3 regions of the Bradyrhizobium zaerense genome follow, and region 1 is predicted to be linked to each of the others. Evidence: predicted binding sites of a transcription regulator. Region 1 holds the regulator's gene; each other region holds the start of a gene.
The links. The regulator PhoB, encoded in region 1, activates phosphate uptake and scavenging genes when phosphate is short. The targets are predictions, from matches to a motif close to TGTCATNNANCTGTCAT.
Positions count from the first base shown of each region.

Region 2: the regulator PhoB is predicted to act here: its motif matches at 1,536-1,552, upstream of AB8Z38_RS00855 (YbhN family protein).
Region 3: the regulator PhoB is predicted to act here: its motif matches at 2,336-2,352, upstream of AB8Z38_RS31295 (YdcH family protein).

Region 1 covers NZ_CP165734.1:5,351,920-5,356,824, forward strand. Annotated here, with positions in the region: gene pstA (phosphate ABC transporter permease PstA) at 1-710, shown strand, start outside; gene pstB (phosphate ABC transporter ATP-binding protein PstB) at 707-1,528, shown strand; gene phoU (phosphate signaling complex protein PhoU) at 1,540-2,256, shown strand; gene phoB (phosphate regulon transcriptional regulator PhoB) at 2,279-2,986, shown strand; gene AB8Z38_RS25715 (GcrA family cell cycle regulator) at 3,251-3,760, opposite strand; gene AB8Z38_RS25720 (aspartate aminotransferase family protein) at 4,209-4,905, shown strand, end outside.
Region 2 covers NZ_CP165734.1:191,639-196,543, reverse strand. Annotated here, with positions in the region: gene AB8Z38_RS00865 (MFS transporter) at 1-701, shown strand, start outside; gene AB8Z38_RS00860 (ferritin-like domain-containing protein) at 775-1,281, opposite strand; gene AB8Z38_RS00855 (YbhN family protein) at 1,725-2,807, shown strand; gene AB8Z38_RS00850 (hypothetical protein) at 2,920-4,872, shown strand.
Region 3 covers NZ_CP165734.1:6,511,609-6,516,513, forward strand. Annotated here, with positions in the region: gene purE (5-(carboxyamino)imidazole ribonucleotide mutase) at 1-424, opposite strand, end outside; gene AB8Z38_RS31275 (GGDEF domain-containing protein) at 567-1,277, shown strand; gene AB8Z38_RS31280 (hypothetical protein) at 1,280-1,531, opposite strand; gene AB8Z38_RS31285 (hypothetical protein) at 1,556-1,774, opposite strand; gene AB8Z38_RS31290 (YdcH family protein) at 1,903-2,109, opposite strand; gene AB8Z38_RS31295 (YdcH family protein) at 2,438-2,617, shown strand; partial or broken gene AB8Z38_RS31300 (NAD(P)/FAD-dependent oxidoreductase) at 2,804-3,831, opposite strand; partial or broken gene AB8Z38_RS31305 (EAL domain-containing protein) at 4,032-4,905, shown strand, end outside.

The DNA.
Region 1 (4,905 bases):
ATTTCCAGCTCTTCACCGAAAATACGCCGCCACCCGGATCGAACGAGGGCGGCCTGCTCAACGCCATCGTCGGCTCGCTGATCATGACCGTGATCGGCGTCGGCATCGGCGCGCCGCTCGGCATGTTCGCCGGCACCTATCTCGCCGAGTATGGCCGCAACGACCGGCTGACCTCGGTGATCCGCTTCATCAACGATATCCTGCTCTCGGCGCCCTCGATCATCATCGGCCTGTTCATCTACGGCGCAGTGGTGGTGCCGATGCGCGGCTTCTCGGCAATCGCGGGTGCGCTGGCGCTCGCCGTGATCGTGATCCCGGTGGTGCTGCGCACGACCGAGGACATGCTGCTCCTGGTGCCGAATGCGCTGCGTGAGGCAGCTTCCGCGCTCGGCCTGCCGCGTTCGCTGGTGATCAAGCGCATTGCCTATCGTTCTGCCCGTTCCGGTCTCATCACCGGCGTGCTGCTCGCCACCGCCCGTGTTGCCGGCGAAACCGCGCCGCTGCTGTTCACCGCGTTGTCGAACCAGTTCTTCAGCCTGGGCCTGAACAAGACCATGGCGAACCTGCCGGTCACCATCAACAACTTCGTGCAGAGCCCCTATGCCTACTGGAAGCAGCTGGCCTGGAGCGGCGCGCTGCTCATCACCCTGACCGTTCTTGCCCTGAATATTGGCGCGCGCATTCTTGGCGCCGAGAGGACCGCAAAATGAGTGATCTGTCCGTATCGATGAGCGCGGCCGGTGGACTGCCGCACGCGCCGGTGCTGCCCGAGGCGCCCCCCAAGGTGACCGTGCGCAACCTGAACTTCTACTATGGCGAGCACCACGCGCTGAAGAACATCAACCTGACGCTCGGCGCCAACCGCGTCACCGCGTTCATCGGCCCGTCGGGCTGCGGCAAGTCGACCCTGCTGCGCATCTTCAACCGGATGTACGATCTCTATCCGGGCCAGCGCGCCACCGGTCAGCTCATGCTCGACCAGACCAACATCCTCGACGGCAAGCTCGACCTCAATCTGCTGCGTGCCCGCGTCGGCATGGTGTTCCAGAAGCCGACGCCGTTCCCGATGACGATCTACGAGAACATCGCTTTCGGCATCCGCCTTTACGAGAAGATCTCGAAATCGGAGATGGACGACCGCGTCGAGAAGGCGCTGCGCGGCGGCGCGTTGTGGAACGAGGTCAAGGACAAGCTCAACGCCTCCGGCCTCTCGCTGTCCGGCGGCCAGCAGCAGCGCCTCTGCATCGCCCGTACGGTCGCGGTGCGACCCGAGGTGATCCTGTTCGACGAGCCCTGCTCGGCGCTCGACCCGATCTCGACCGCCAAGGTCGAGGAGCTGATCCAGGAATTAGCCGAGAGCTACACGATTGCGATCGTCACCCACAACATGCAGCAGGCGGCCCGCGTCTCCGACAAGACCGCCTTCATGTATCTCGGCGAACTGATCGAATTCGACGACACCAGCAAGATCTTCACGTCGCCGACCGATCGGCGTACGCAGGATTACATCACCGGCCGGTTCGGCTGAGGAGACGGGACATGGGTTCTGAACATACCGCAAAGGCCTTCGATACCGATCTCCAGGAGCTCACGCGCCTGGTCGCCGAAATGGGCGGGATCGCCGAGCGCATGATCGTCGATTCCGTCGACGCCCTGATCCGCCGCGACGTCGCGCTCGGCCAGCGCGTCGTCACCACCGACGCTGAGCTCGATACGCTCCAGAGACGCATCGAGGAGCGTGCGGTGCTCACGATCGCCCGCCGCCAGCCGATGGCGGTCGACCTGCGCGAGATCGTCGGCGCCATGCGCGTTGCGACCGATCTCGAGCGCATCGGCGACCTCGCCAAGAACATGGGCAAGCGCGTCGCGGCGCTGGAGACCGATTTCCATCCGCTCAAGCTGTTCCGCGGGCTCGAGCACATGACCGATCTCGTGCAGCAGCAGGTCAAGTCGGTGCTCGACGCCTATGCCGCGCACGATCTGCCGGCGGCGATGGCGGTGTGGAAGGGTGACGAGGAAGTCGACGCCATCTGCACTTCGCTGTTCCGCGAGCTCCTCACCTACATGATGGAAGATCCGCGCAACATTTCGTTTTGCATCCACCTGATGTTCTGCGCCAAGAACATCGAACGGATCGGCGATCACGCCACCAACGTCGCCGAGACCGTGTTCTACATGATCGAAGGTCAGGCCATGACCGACAAGCGGCCGAAGGGCGACATGACAACCTTCGCCACGACCCTCCCGAATATTTGAATCATCAAGGAGCGACGGCACCATGGGCGCACGCATTATGGTGGTTGAGGACGAGGAAGCTCTGACCGAGCTTCTCCGCTACAACCTCGAAGGCGACGGCTATGACGTCGAGACGGTGATGCGCGGCGACGACGCCGATACCCGTCTCAAGGAGCATCTTCCCGATCTGATAGTGCTCGACTGGATGCTGCCCGGCCTCTCCGGCATCGAACTGTGCCGTCGGCTGCGGGCGCGATCCGACACCAAGCAGTTGCCGATCATCATGCTCACCGCGCGCGGCGAGGAGAGCGAGCGGGTGCGGGGATTGGCGACCGGCGCCGACGACTACATCGTCAAGCCGTTTTCGGTGCCCGAGCTGTTGGCCCGCGTGAAGGGCCTGCTCAGGCGTGCAAGCCCCGAGCGGCTCGCCACCGTGCTCGCCTTTGGCGATATCGAGCTCGACCGTGACAAACGGCGTGTGGCGCGCTCGGGCCGGCCGATCGATCTCGGCCCGACCGAATATCGCCTGTTGGAGTTTTTCCTGGAGCATCCCGGCCGCGTGTTCTCGCGCGAGCAGCTGCTCGACAGCGTCTGGGGCCGCGACATCTATATCGACGAGCGCACCGTCGACGTCCATATCGGCCGCCTGCGCAAGCTGCTCAATCTCGGCCGCGAGCAGGACCCGATCCGCACCGTGCGCGGTGCCGGCTATGCGCTGGATGATCGCTTTGCGAAGGCGGAGCAGGCGTAGGGTTTAGTGGGTGAGTTTGAGTGCGGCTGGGGCCACAATCCCAGCCGTCGTCCCGGACAAGCGAGCTAGCGAGCGCTGATCCGGGACCCATAACCACAAAGAGTGGTTTGGCGAACACTCGGGGTGACCACTTCGCGCAATCATTGCGCCTGGTGGCTATGGGTCCCGGATCTGCGCGCGCTTGAGGCGCGCTTGTCCGGGACGACATCGAGTTTGTTGGAGCCGTCATCAATGACGGCCGCCGTCTTGAACGTCAGAACGACTTCACCGCGACGGCTTCACCGGCGCACGGCGGCGATCCGACGCCGGCTGGTAGGCGACGCGCGAGTGCTGGGCGCAATAGGGCAGGCCCGAGAGCGCCCTGCCGCCGCAGAAGAAGAAATCCGCGCTCGAGGGATCGCCGACCGGCCAGTGGCAGGTTGCCTCGTTCAATTCAAGCAGCGACAGCCGCTGGCTCATCGGCACCACGTTGTCGTAGGTGACCGGTTCGGCCTCCATCTCGACCTCGAAGGCCTGCGCCAGCGCGGTGTTGCCGCGCGCGACGGGGCGGCTCACCCGCATCATATGCTGCGCGGGACGCGCCTTGCGCGGCCGGGGAGCAGCTGAAGACGGGCTCTTGGCGCGGCCGGACAGGCCGAGCCTGTGCACCTTGCCGATCACGGCGTTGCGGGTCACGTTGCCGAGCTCTGCCGCGATCTGGCTGGCCGAAAGTCCGGCCTCCCAGAGCTTTTTCAGCTGTTCGACGCGATCGTCGGACCAGGTCAAAACCGTCATTGCACCCTTTCCTTCGCCGCGCGCCAGCCATCCTGGGGCACACAGCGAATGCTAAGCCTCGAAAAACCCGTGCCGTCAGAATCCCTTAAGGCTCGCCGGGCGCGCCTAGAACGCCCGAACGCTTACGCCGGTACATGAGGACTTAGAGATCAGAACCGCTGCACGAGATGTCGTATCTGACAAGCCAAACGCTACAATATGGCGTGACTCACGCGCAAGAGTCTGCCGACTCGCTTCCACATGTTCCGTGGGCAAAACCCGCAAATTCGGCACCGCAAGACTACGGATTCAGCCTTTCGCGAGGCTTTCCGGCGGCATTGACACCCGTGGTGCCAAGCATAAGATAGTGACACGTGCCGCCCTTAAAAGGCGGCACGTTTCGTTTTCCGGACCAATGATGCGCTGCGCAAGGCGCGTTCAGGCCGTCTGAAACATCCAAGAGACCATCATGACCAACAGCGCCGCGCCGCATTTGCTTCCCGTTTTCGCCAGGGCCGAGATCGGCTTCGAGCGCGGCGAAGGCTGCTGGCTGATCGCCACCAACGGCGACCGCTATCTCGATTTCACCTCGGGCGTGGCGGTGAATGCGCTCGGCCATGCCCATCCCGCGCTGGTGAAGGCATTGCAGGAGCAGGCCACAAAGCTCTGGCACATGTCGAACCTGTTCCAGAGCCCGGACGGCGAGAAGCTCGCGGCCCGCCTTTGCAGTGAGAGCTTTGCGGACTTCGTGTTCTTCTGCAATTCCGGCGCCGAAGCGCTGGAATGCGTGATCAAGGTCGTGCGCCGCTATCAGGCCGTGAAAGGTCACCCCGATCGCTATCGCATGATCACGTTCGAGGGCGCCTTTCACGGCCGCACGCTCGCAACGCTGGCTGCGACGGGCTCGGCAAAATATCTCGAAGGTTTCGGTCCGCCGATGGACGGTTTCGACCAGGTCGCTTTTGGCGACCTCGACGCAGTGAAGAAGGCGATCGGGCCGCAGACCGCGGGCATTCTGATCGAGCCAATTCAAGGCGAGGGTGGCGTGCGTTCGGCGCCCCCGGCGTTCTATCGCGCATTGCGCCAGCTTTGCGACGAACGCGGCCTGTTGCTGGCGTTCGACGAGGTCCAGACCGGCATGGGCCGCACCGGCGACCTGTTTGCGC
Region 2 (4,905 bases), 2.6 Mb from region 1:
CGCTGCGAATACCGTTCATCGCCTATCTCGCCGTGCTGGTCGTCGTCGCGATCCTTGTTGCCTTCGCTCGCGAGACGGTGAATCGTCCCCTCACCTCCTTCGCACAAGTGTCGGTGCGGCCGCGCGCCGGCGTTCCGTCGCCGATCCGGTCCAGGTTCGTAGCGCCTGCGGTCACCGGCTTCGGCGCCATGGCCCTCGTTGCCTTTTTCGCCGCGCTCGCGCCGAGCGTGCTCGCCAGCGAGCTGCACGTCACCAGCCACGCGGTCGCGGGCATGATCTTCCTCGAGCTTGCCGCCGCCGTTGCCCTCGTCATTGCCCTGACGCGCTCGGTGTCGAGCCGCGCCGCGATGCTATGGTCGCTCGGCCTGATGTTGCCGAGCCTTGCCCTGCTGGTGACCGCACAGCTCATGGGATCGCTCGGCGTCATGATCGTGGCGACCGCGACCTGCGGTGTGGCGGCGGGTCTCGGCTATCGCGGCAGCCTGCAGGTGGTGAACCAGATCGCACCGGATGACCGTCGTGCCGAAGTGGTGTCGGCCTATTTCATCTGCTGCTTTCTCGGCAACGCGCTTCCAGTCATCGGTATCGGTATCCTCTCGACCCTGATCAGTTCGACCGTGGCCAGCCTCGTCTTCGCCACGACGATTGCGGTCTTTGCGGCCGTTGCGCTGGTGTTCGGGCTGAAATACCGATCTGGCTAGACGGAGCCGACAAGAAAAAAGAGACGCCGCGCGGATACGCGGCGCCTCCAGACACAGAGGGTAGCTTGCGCCGTCAACTCGCGGCGCGCAGATTGACCTTGCTCTCGGCGATGCTGGTGAGCTTTTTATCCGTCGCCTTCTCTTCCTCGAGCGTCTTGGCAAGCACGCTGGCGCAATCGTTGCGGCCGAGCTGCTTGGCCCAGGCGATCAGGCTTCCGTAGCGCACGATCTCGTAATGTTCGGCCGCTTGCGCCGCGTTGATCAGGGCGGCGTCGAGCACCGTCTTGTCGGCGACTTCCCCAGCGGTCTCGTTGGCTTCCTCGATGATGCCGTCGATCGCCGGGCAATCGACCGCCTTCACCTCCGCGCCGTGCATCTTGAACACTTCCTCGAGACGCTTGACGTGCTGCCGGGTCTCCTCGAGATGCGTCAAAAAGCCCTGCTTCAACTGCGGATCAGTGGCCTTGTCTGCCATTTTCGGCAGCGCCTTGGTGAGTTGCTGCTCGGCGTAATAGATGTCCTGCAGCTGATGCACGAACAGGTCGTTCATGGTCTTGATGTCTTTTGTGAACAGTCCCATCGTTCCAAATCCTCGCAGATTTTGGGAACACGGCGGCGCCGGCTCGCACGAGAGCCGCATTTCGCCGTGTTCGGTTGCTGATCTCGGCTAACCTGCGGGCGCGGCCGCCGTTCCACAAAAGACTTGCTTTCCAGAAAAACTCCGCATGTTTGCGCCGGAACAAGGCTTGCGGCTTCAGGATCTGAAACCATCTCAACACACGGACGCGCGATCCAGGCCGGGGCCTCGACTCAGATGCTTAACGCGCGAGCCGTGTGAACCACGTATGACAGGAACGCCCGCTCCAGCGCAGAAGCTGTCCTTGTCAAGGCCTGCACAAGTTGCTGTTTTTGCCCTAAATGAGCTACATCATGCCTAGCGATCGGCGCCCTCTTGGGCGCAGCGGTCGCGCCCGACCAGTCAATGCCTGACCGGTTTGGTCTTGCCCCCCGCCGGGAGGATGAATGCACGGAATGCTGCCCGCGCTGAAACGCGGTTTCAAGAGATGGATCGGCTGGCGCCGGGTCGGAATCGCGGCGAGCGTCATGATCATCGCCTTCGCGGTCACGACGCTGCTGCGAACCCTCAAGGGCATCGATACTGGCGTCATCCTGACGGCGCTGACCGATATCCCCCGCGGCAATATCGGGCTGGCCGCGATGTGCGTGTTCTTCGCGTTTTGTACGCTGACCTTCTACGACTTTTTTGCACTGCGAACGATCGGCAAGAAGCACGTACCGTACCGCATCGCGGCGCTGTCCAGCTTCACGTCGTATTCGATCGGCCACAACATCGGCGCCACCGTGTTCACCGGCGGAGCGATCCGCTTCCGAATCTATTCGGACTACGGGCTGAACGCGATCGACGTCGCCAAGATCTGCTTCCTCTCCGGCCTGACCTTCTGGCTCGGTAACATCTTCGTGCTGTCGATCGGCATGGTCATCCATCCGGATGCGGCCTCCTACATGGATCAGCTCCCGTCGCCGATCAACCGGCTGATCGCACTCGGCGGCCTCGCCTCGATCGTCGCTTATCTGGTCTGGCTCTGCACGGGCGAGAAGCGACGCGAACTTGGCCAGAAGGGCTGGAAAGTGGTGCTGCCGTCAGCACCGCTGACCTTGGTGCAGATCCTGATCGGCGTGGTCGATCTCGGCTTCTGCGCGATGGCGATGTACCTGCTGGTACCGGCCAACCCGCCGATGGACTTCCTGTCGCTCGCCGTGGTGTTCATCCTGGCAACCCTGCTGGGCTTCGCCAGCCATGCTCCCGGCAGCCTTGGCGTGTTCGACGCCGCCATGCTGGTGGCGCTTCCCGAATTCGGCCGCGAGCAGTTGCTCGCCACCCTCCTGGTCTTCCGCATCCTTTATTTCGTGATCCCGTTCGGTCTGGCCATCTCCATCATGGGCACGCGCGAGCTGTGGATGAACGTGGTCGAGCCCTGGCAGGAGCGCCGGCGGCTGGCGGAGGCCTGCGCGCAGGCCAACCTGCCCAACCAGGTGACGCCGATGGAGCGCGAGCGGGCGCTGCGCCAAGCCAGCAAACGGTGATGCCAACAACCGGGTAAGGCGGGCGGTCCGCGCGACCGCCGGACAAAGGTTGCGCCCGGAGCAGCAATCCTCTCTTATTTCCGCCTCAACTTTGCCGTTGAAGACGCGGGCCATGATCCCTGTATCTCTTCGTACCCTCTCCGCTTGCGTCCTGCTGTTTGCCGGGATCTTGAGCTTTTCGCCGCTCCAGCGCGTTGCCGCGCAGGATACCGGCGCCATGCAGATCAATTGGGAGGTGCGCAACCGCTTCCGCCTGTTCCGCGAAGAGCGCGACTTCCTGCTGCATGTCGAGAATGCGCGTAACCGCAGCATTCTCGCCGCCGAGCAGTCGCTGGAGCTCCAGAGCGAGGGCCGCGGCTGGGCCCGCAACATGGTCAACCGGCTCTGCATCGACCTCCAGGGCCGGGTCAACCAGCCCTGCACCCGCGACAACGTCAAAGAGAACTACATCACGCCGCTCGACCACCCCGTCACCGTGCGCCTGACCGGCGCGGTGCCGGTCGGGGCTATCTGCGCCTGGTCCTTCGACGACGGCGACGGGCCGCAAACCTCGACCTTCGACTGCGCAGAGCCGGTCAATCTGCGCGTCCGCTACGGCAAGCAGACGGTCGCGAGCGTCGATGTCTCCTCCGGCTCTGATCCGACCCAGCGCGTGCAGACCGAGATCCAGGTCCGCGACATCTTCATCGCCGGTCTGGGCGACAGCATCGCCTCGGGCGAAGGCAATCCGGACCGGCCATTGGCGCTCTCCGACGAAGGTTTCTGCTTCCGCTCCTATCTCGGCGCCGCCGGCGCGCAGTACTACCGGCCGAGCCGTGCCGGCTTCAAGGGGGGCCGCGCCTGCGAGGCGCCGGATACGCTTGCGAACTGGCAGCGCTACGGCGCGCTCTGGTTCAACTCGCCCTGCCATCGCTCGCTGTACAGTTACCAGGCCCGCACCGCGCTGGCGCTCGCGGTGCGCTACAGCCACATCGCAGTGACCTATCTGCCGCTCGCCTGCACCGGCGCCAGCATCAGCGACGGACTGCTCGGCTCGCAGCGCGCCCGCGAATGCCCGCCCGGCAAGACCGGCACCTGCCAGACCAGCGTGAACGCCCAGATCGCGGAGTTGCGCGAGGCGCTCACCGCGGCGAAGAAACGTCAGCCGGATCGCACGCTCGACCTGGTGCTGCTTTCGGTCGGCGCGAACGACGTCTATTTCTCGGGCCTTGTCGCCGACGTCATCGTCGACACCCCGACCGAGCGCGCGCTGTTCCGCCGCTCCGGCGTGATGGCGAGCGTCGACGAATCCCGCGACGCGCTGGCGCGCGAGCTGCCGCAGAATTTCGTCAAGCTGCGCGAGGCGCTGAAGCCGCTGGTCGGCGGCGACCTCTCGCACGTGGTCTATGTCTCCTACGCCAATCCGGCGCTGGCGGATGGCGGCGTACCCTGCCGCGGCGGGCGTGGCGGCTTCGACATCCATCCCGCGTTCAATGCGGATCCGCAGCGGCTCGCGCGCGTCTCGACCTTCGTCGATACCGAGTTCCTGCCGCAATTGAAGGGGCTCGCCACCTGCTCCAACGGTGCGCTGTGCCGCGACCCCGAAGCTGATCGCATGACCTTCGTCGATACGCATCAGGCCGCGTTCGCTGATCACGGCTTCTGCGCCCATGCCGGAAACGATCCCGAGTTCGACCGCACCTGCTTTGCCGAAAACGGCCAGAGCTTCAATCCGGATATCGTCGCGGCGGCGAGCCAGCCGATGCTGTGCGGCCGCAGCGCCTCGGAATACCGTGCCTATTTGCCGCGCGCGCGCTGGATCCGCGACGCCAATGACAGCTATTTTGCCGCGATGACCTATCCGCAGGGCTTGCCGGCGGCGAGCCAGCCGACCGATATCCACGATGCGACCTGGGGCGTGCTCTCGGCCGTCTATGGCGGCGCCGTGCACCCCACCGCCGAAGGCCACGCCGCGATGGCCGATGCCACGCTGCCCGCCGCAAGCGCCGTGCTCGGCCTCGATGCGGTGCCTCCGGGTGTCACGCGCGGACTATTGCCGCAACTGCTGCCGAGCGTGCAGCAGTAGAACCCAGAACGAGCTCTCGCCATATCCGTCATT
Region 3 (4,905 bases), 1.2 Mb from region 1:
GGTCGGACAGGGCCGGATCGGACAGCGCCAGCACGGCTGCCGCAAGCAGCGCGGCGTTGATCGCACCGGCCTTGCCGATCGCCAGGGTGCCGACCGGGATGCCGGCGGGCATCTGGACAATCGAATAGAGCAGATCAATGCCCTTGAGCGTCCTGGATTCGATCGGCACACCGAACACCGGCAGTTCCGTCAGTGCCGCGGCCATGCCGGGCAGATGCGCAGCGCCGCCCGCGCCGGCAATAACGACCTTGAAACCGGCGGCCTTGGCGCCCTTGGCGAAGGTAAACAGCCGGTCCGGGGTCCGGTGGGCCGAGACGATGCGGCTCTCGCAGGCGACACCGAGCGCTGCAAGTGTGTCGGCGGCATGCCGCATGGTCTCCCAGTCCGACTGGCTTCCCATGATGATGGCGATCGGCGCGGTCATGTCGTCAATTGTGCTCGGGAAAACAGAAACATAGGCCAGATTAACGGTTCCGGCCGGCGGATCGCAAGGCGGTGGCAAGGAGAAGGGAATGCACTATCCTGTCTTGGTGAATCCCCGCAAGCGTTCATTGAGCAGGATGCCCATGAAGAAACCAACAAGGGCGACAGCTGCGAAGGCCAAAAAGGGCCGGAAAACCAGCGGGAGCCGAGCCAAAGCTGTCCCAAAGCGTGCCGTGCCGGCACCTCGCCGCGCGCTCGCAGATGACGGCGCCACGGACATCAACAAGGCGGCCATCCGCGCCCTGCGGACCAAGCTGAGAGGGGCGCTGCGGTGCATCGCGGAACTCGAAGCCGCCGCCGACACCGACTTCCTGCTCGACATTCCGAACCGGCGCGGTTTCGAGCGCGAGCTCAGCCGAGCCATCGCCTATATGAAGCGCTATCGCGCCAGCGGCGCGCTGATCGTGCTCGACGTCGACCGGCTGAAGCCGATCAACGATTCGTTCGGCCATGGCGCGGGGGATGAGGTGCTGAAGGCGATCGCCGCCACGCTGACGCGGCAAATCCGCGCCTCCGACATGGTCGGCCGTCTCGGCGGCGACGAATTTGCGCTGCTGTTGTGGAATCTCAGCGAGACCGATGCCAAGGCCAAAGCCGTGATTTTGGAGCAGGCCGTCGACGAATTGTCGTTCGTCTTTCGCGGGCAGCACGTGACGGCGGGCGCCTCCGCCGGCGTCGCGCTGCTCGGCGCGCACTCCGATGCCGCCCGCGCGCTGGAGGAGGCTGATGCTGCCATGTATGTGCGCAAAGCGCAGCGGCGGCACGAGCCGCGGATCAGGCTCGTCAGCAGCTGAGTTTACAACGTAGCCAAATCTTCCGGGACGTTGCCGAATTTGCGCAACAGCTTGGCGTCACCAAATTCGCCGGTCATGGGATCGCCGCTGCGGCTGAACGCGACCGCGCCGATATGGCCAGAACCTCGTGCCAACATCTCGGCGCGCCGCAAGGCTGCCGTCGAGGTCTGGCATTCTTCAGCCGCGCCCGCGACAGGCGATCCGTCGGCATCGATAAGAAAGGGCATTGCCACGTAATAGGTCACATCGGACATTGGCGTTGCTCCAGCATGGTGAATTCAGGCGGCGCTGCTCTTGCTCCGCATCTTGCTGCGTGAGGTCTCCGGAATGCAGCCGGCCGAGATCGCCGCCTGTAATTCCTCGAGCTCGGCTTCCAGATATTCGTTGGCCATGATCAGCGCCTTGATGGTGCTGCGCAGATTGCCGTCGCACATCGCGATGGCCTGATCGCAGGCTTGCTCATAGTGGCTGTTGTCGAAAAGGGCGGCTGCTGACATCTGCGTTTTCCTGGGCGTTGTCTTGGACGTCTTCTGGGGGCGGCGGCCCCAAAATGTTCTCTCTTTGTTCCAATCGAGTCAAGCGGATTCCAGCGCCCGCAGCTTCACCGCGGCGCGATCGCTGTGGATCAGGCGATGATGTCGGGCGTGATCTGGTCTTCGATGAAGGCGATCCGGTCCCGCAACAACAGCTTGCGCTTCTTCAACCGCTGCAACCGCAACAGGTCGGGGGCGGGCGATTGATGCAGTGCATCGATCGCCGCATCGAGATCTCGGTGTTCCTGGTGCAACCGGGCGAGTTCGGCTTCGAGCTCGCGCTCGTTTTCATTGGTCATGTCTGCGGTGGCCGAAAACCGATAGCTTGAGATTAAGGCTGTGGATGCCCTGTGGAAATTATCGTCCTTGCGCGGCGCGATCGCAAGCGATCTGGATCGCGGGCCACCGTTCTCTCGCAAGATATTTCGGTGATCGCTTAACCCGGTTCACGCAGGCGCATTGATATCATGGATTTTTCCCCGCGTGGTTCCTTACTCACGGTTCGTTACATATGAATTTTCAAAAATGACACTGCGACGACGGATACCCATCGACAGAACAGATCGGTGATGTACACTTCCTCGTCCGGATCAGATCCAAGGTTCACCCCTACCGAGGAGGTTTCGAATGACAATTCAGGCACATCTGGTTGAATTGGAACGGAAGCACAAAACTCTCGAAAACGAATTGCACGACGCTCTCGTGCACCTTTCAACAGACGACCTGCAAATTGTTGAGTTGAAGCGCCGGAAGTTGCTGGTCAAGGACCAGATCGAGCGATTGAAGCACAACGAGACGCTTCACTAGTAACCCCCGTAAACAGCGTAGAGTTTGATCGTACCCTTTCACGCGGGGATGGGAGCTTGTGCGCTCATCCCTGCCGAAGCTGCGCGTTGCGCAATCATGATTGCGCGGCGTTCAGAGGCCTGCGAGCGTGGCGACGTGCTCCGCGATCGCAAGCGATGACGTCAATCCCGGCGATTCGATGCCGAACAGGTTGATCAGGCCTTCGACGCCGTGGTCGGTCGGACCCTGCATCAGGAAATCCTGCGTGGCGACAGCCGGCGGCACGATCTTCGGGCGAATGCCTGAATAGCTCGGCATCAGCGCGCCGTCGGGCAGCGTCGGCCAGTATTTGCGGATCGCCGGATAGAAGCGCTCGGCCCGCGAGGGATCGACCGCATAGTCGATCGTCTCGATCCACTCCACGTCCGGCCCGAAACGGGCCTGCCCCGCCATATCCAGCGTCAGATGCACGCCGAGGCCGCCGGGCTCCGGCACCGGATAGATCAGGCGCGAGAACGGTGCCTTGGCGTTGCAGCTGAAGTAATTGCCCTTGGCAAGATAGGCCGGCGGAATCCGCTCCAGCGGCATGCCGTCGATGTGGCGCGCGACCGTCGTCGCCGAAAGCCCGGCGGCGTTGACGAGCAGGCCACATTGCAGCGTCATCGGCGCTTCGCCGCCGGCGTCGATCTCGATGATTCCGCCCGCTACCTTGGCGCGGATCAAGGGCGCGTGAAACGCAAAGGCCGCACCTGCTGCTTCGGCCTCGCCGCGCAGCGGAGCATGTAGGCATGGCTGTCGATGATGCCCGTCGACGGTGAGAGCAGGGCTGCGTCGCAGGCGAGCGCGGGCTCCAGCGCACGCGCCGCATCGCCCGAGAGCAGCTGCATATCGAGCACGCCATTGGCCTCGGCATGCGCCTTGATCGCTTGCAGCTTCTCGGTTTCGTTGGCGCTGGTCGCGACGATCAGCTTGCCGCAGTTCTTGTGCGGGATGCCGCGCTCGCCGCAATAGCGGTAGAGTGCGTGCTTGCCGCTGACGCACATGCGCGCCATCCAGCTGCCGGCGCGGTAGTAAATCCCGGCATGAATCACCTCGCTGTTGCGCGAGGAGGTCACGGTGCCGATGGCCTCGGCCTCCTCGAGCACGATTACCTCGCGCCCGGCCTGGGCCAGCTTGCGGGCCACCGCGAGCCCGATCACGCCGGCTCCGACGACGACGCAATCGACCCTATCCATGGTTGTGGAGGATTTTCGCTGAAGCCGGGGGAACTGATTTGCCCGGCAAACGTGCCGCGCGGCCGTTGTCCGTTAAGGAGGCATTTATCATGTCAGGGCAATTGCCGTATTCTGGGACACATTTTTCCGTTGGTCGCACAGGCGTTTACCCGATCCAAACCCGCGAAGCCAGACAATCCACGTTGAAACGCGGGTGGCTGATGGCTGAGAAGAACTGGCAGGCTGGCAGCACGATTGTGATTGCTGTGCAGGCCGTCGTGTGCCTGGGCACGGCGATCACGCCTGCGCGCGCCTTTGCGTCGTCCGAGCAATTTGCCCCGGCGGCCTATCTCGGCGGACTCGATCCCAGCCTGGTCTGGGAAGCCCTGATCGGCGGCGTTGTCGTGTGTTCGCTCCTGGCCGCTATCGCCCTGTGGATTCATTCCGCCTTGCGCCGGGCCAAGCGATCCCAGTTGCGGCGCAACGCCTTCGTCTCCTCCGCCATGAACAATCTCAACCAGGGCGTGATGATGACGGATGCGCAGCGGCGCATCATCTTCTGCAACGACCGCTATCTCGAGATCTACGGGCTGTCGCGGTCGGATCTCTGGGCCGACATGAACGGTTATGACATCCTGGATCTGCGGCGCAAGCGCGGGGTGGTTGGCGGTGTCTCCAACGACGAGTTTTACGAGAAGGCGGCAAGCCCCAACGGCCTGATCACCGAACTGCCGGACGGGCGGGCCATCCTGGTGAAACATTTCGTCCTGCCCAACGGCGGGACGGTGACGACGCATCTCGACGTCAGCGAGCAGCGCAGGCTGTCGCGGCAGCTCGCGTCCACCAAGCAGTTCCTGGAAACGGTGCTGGACCATGTGCCGGCCTGCGTCGCCGCCAAGACCATCGAGGATGGCCGCTATATCTTCGCCAATAGCGCCTATGAGCGGTTCTGGGGCTTCTCGCGGGACTACGTCGCCGGCAAGAACGCGCGCGAGCTTTTCGCGTCCAATTCGGCAGCCAGCATCGAGGCGACCGATCGCGCCGCGCTCGCGGCACCCGACGGCCAATATCGCAACGAGTTCGAGGTCGAGCAGA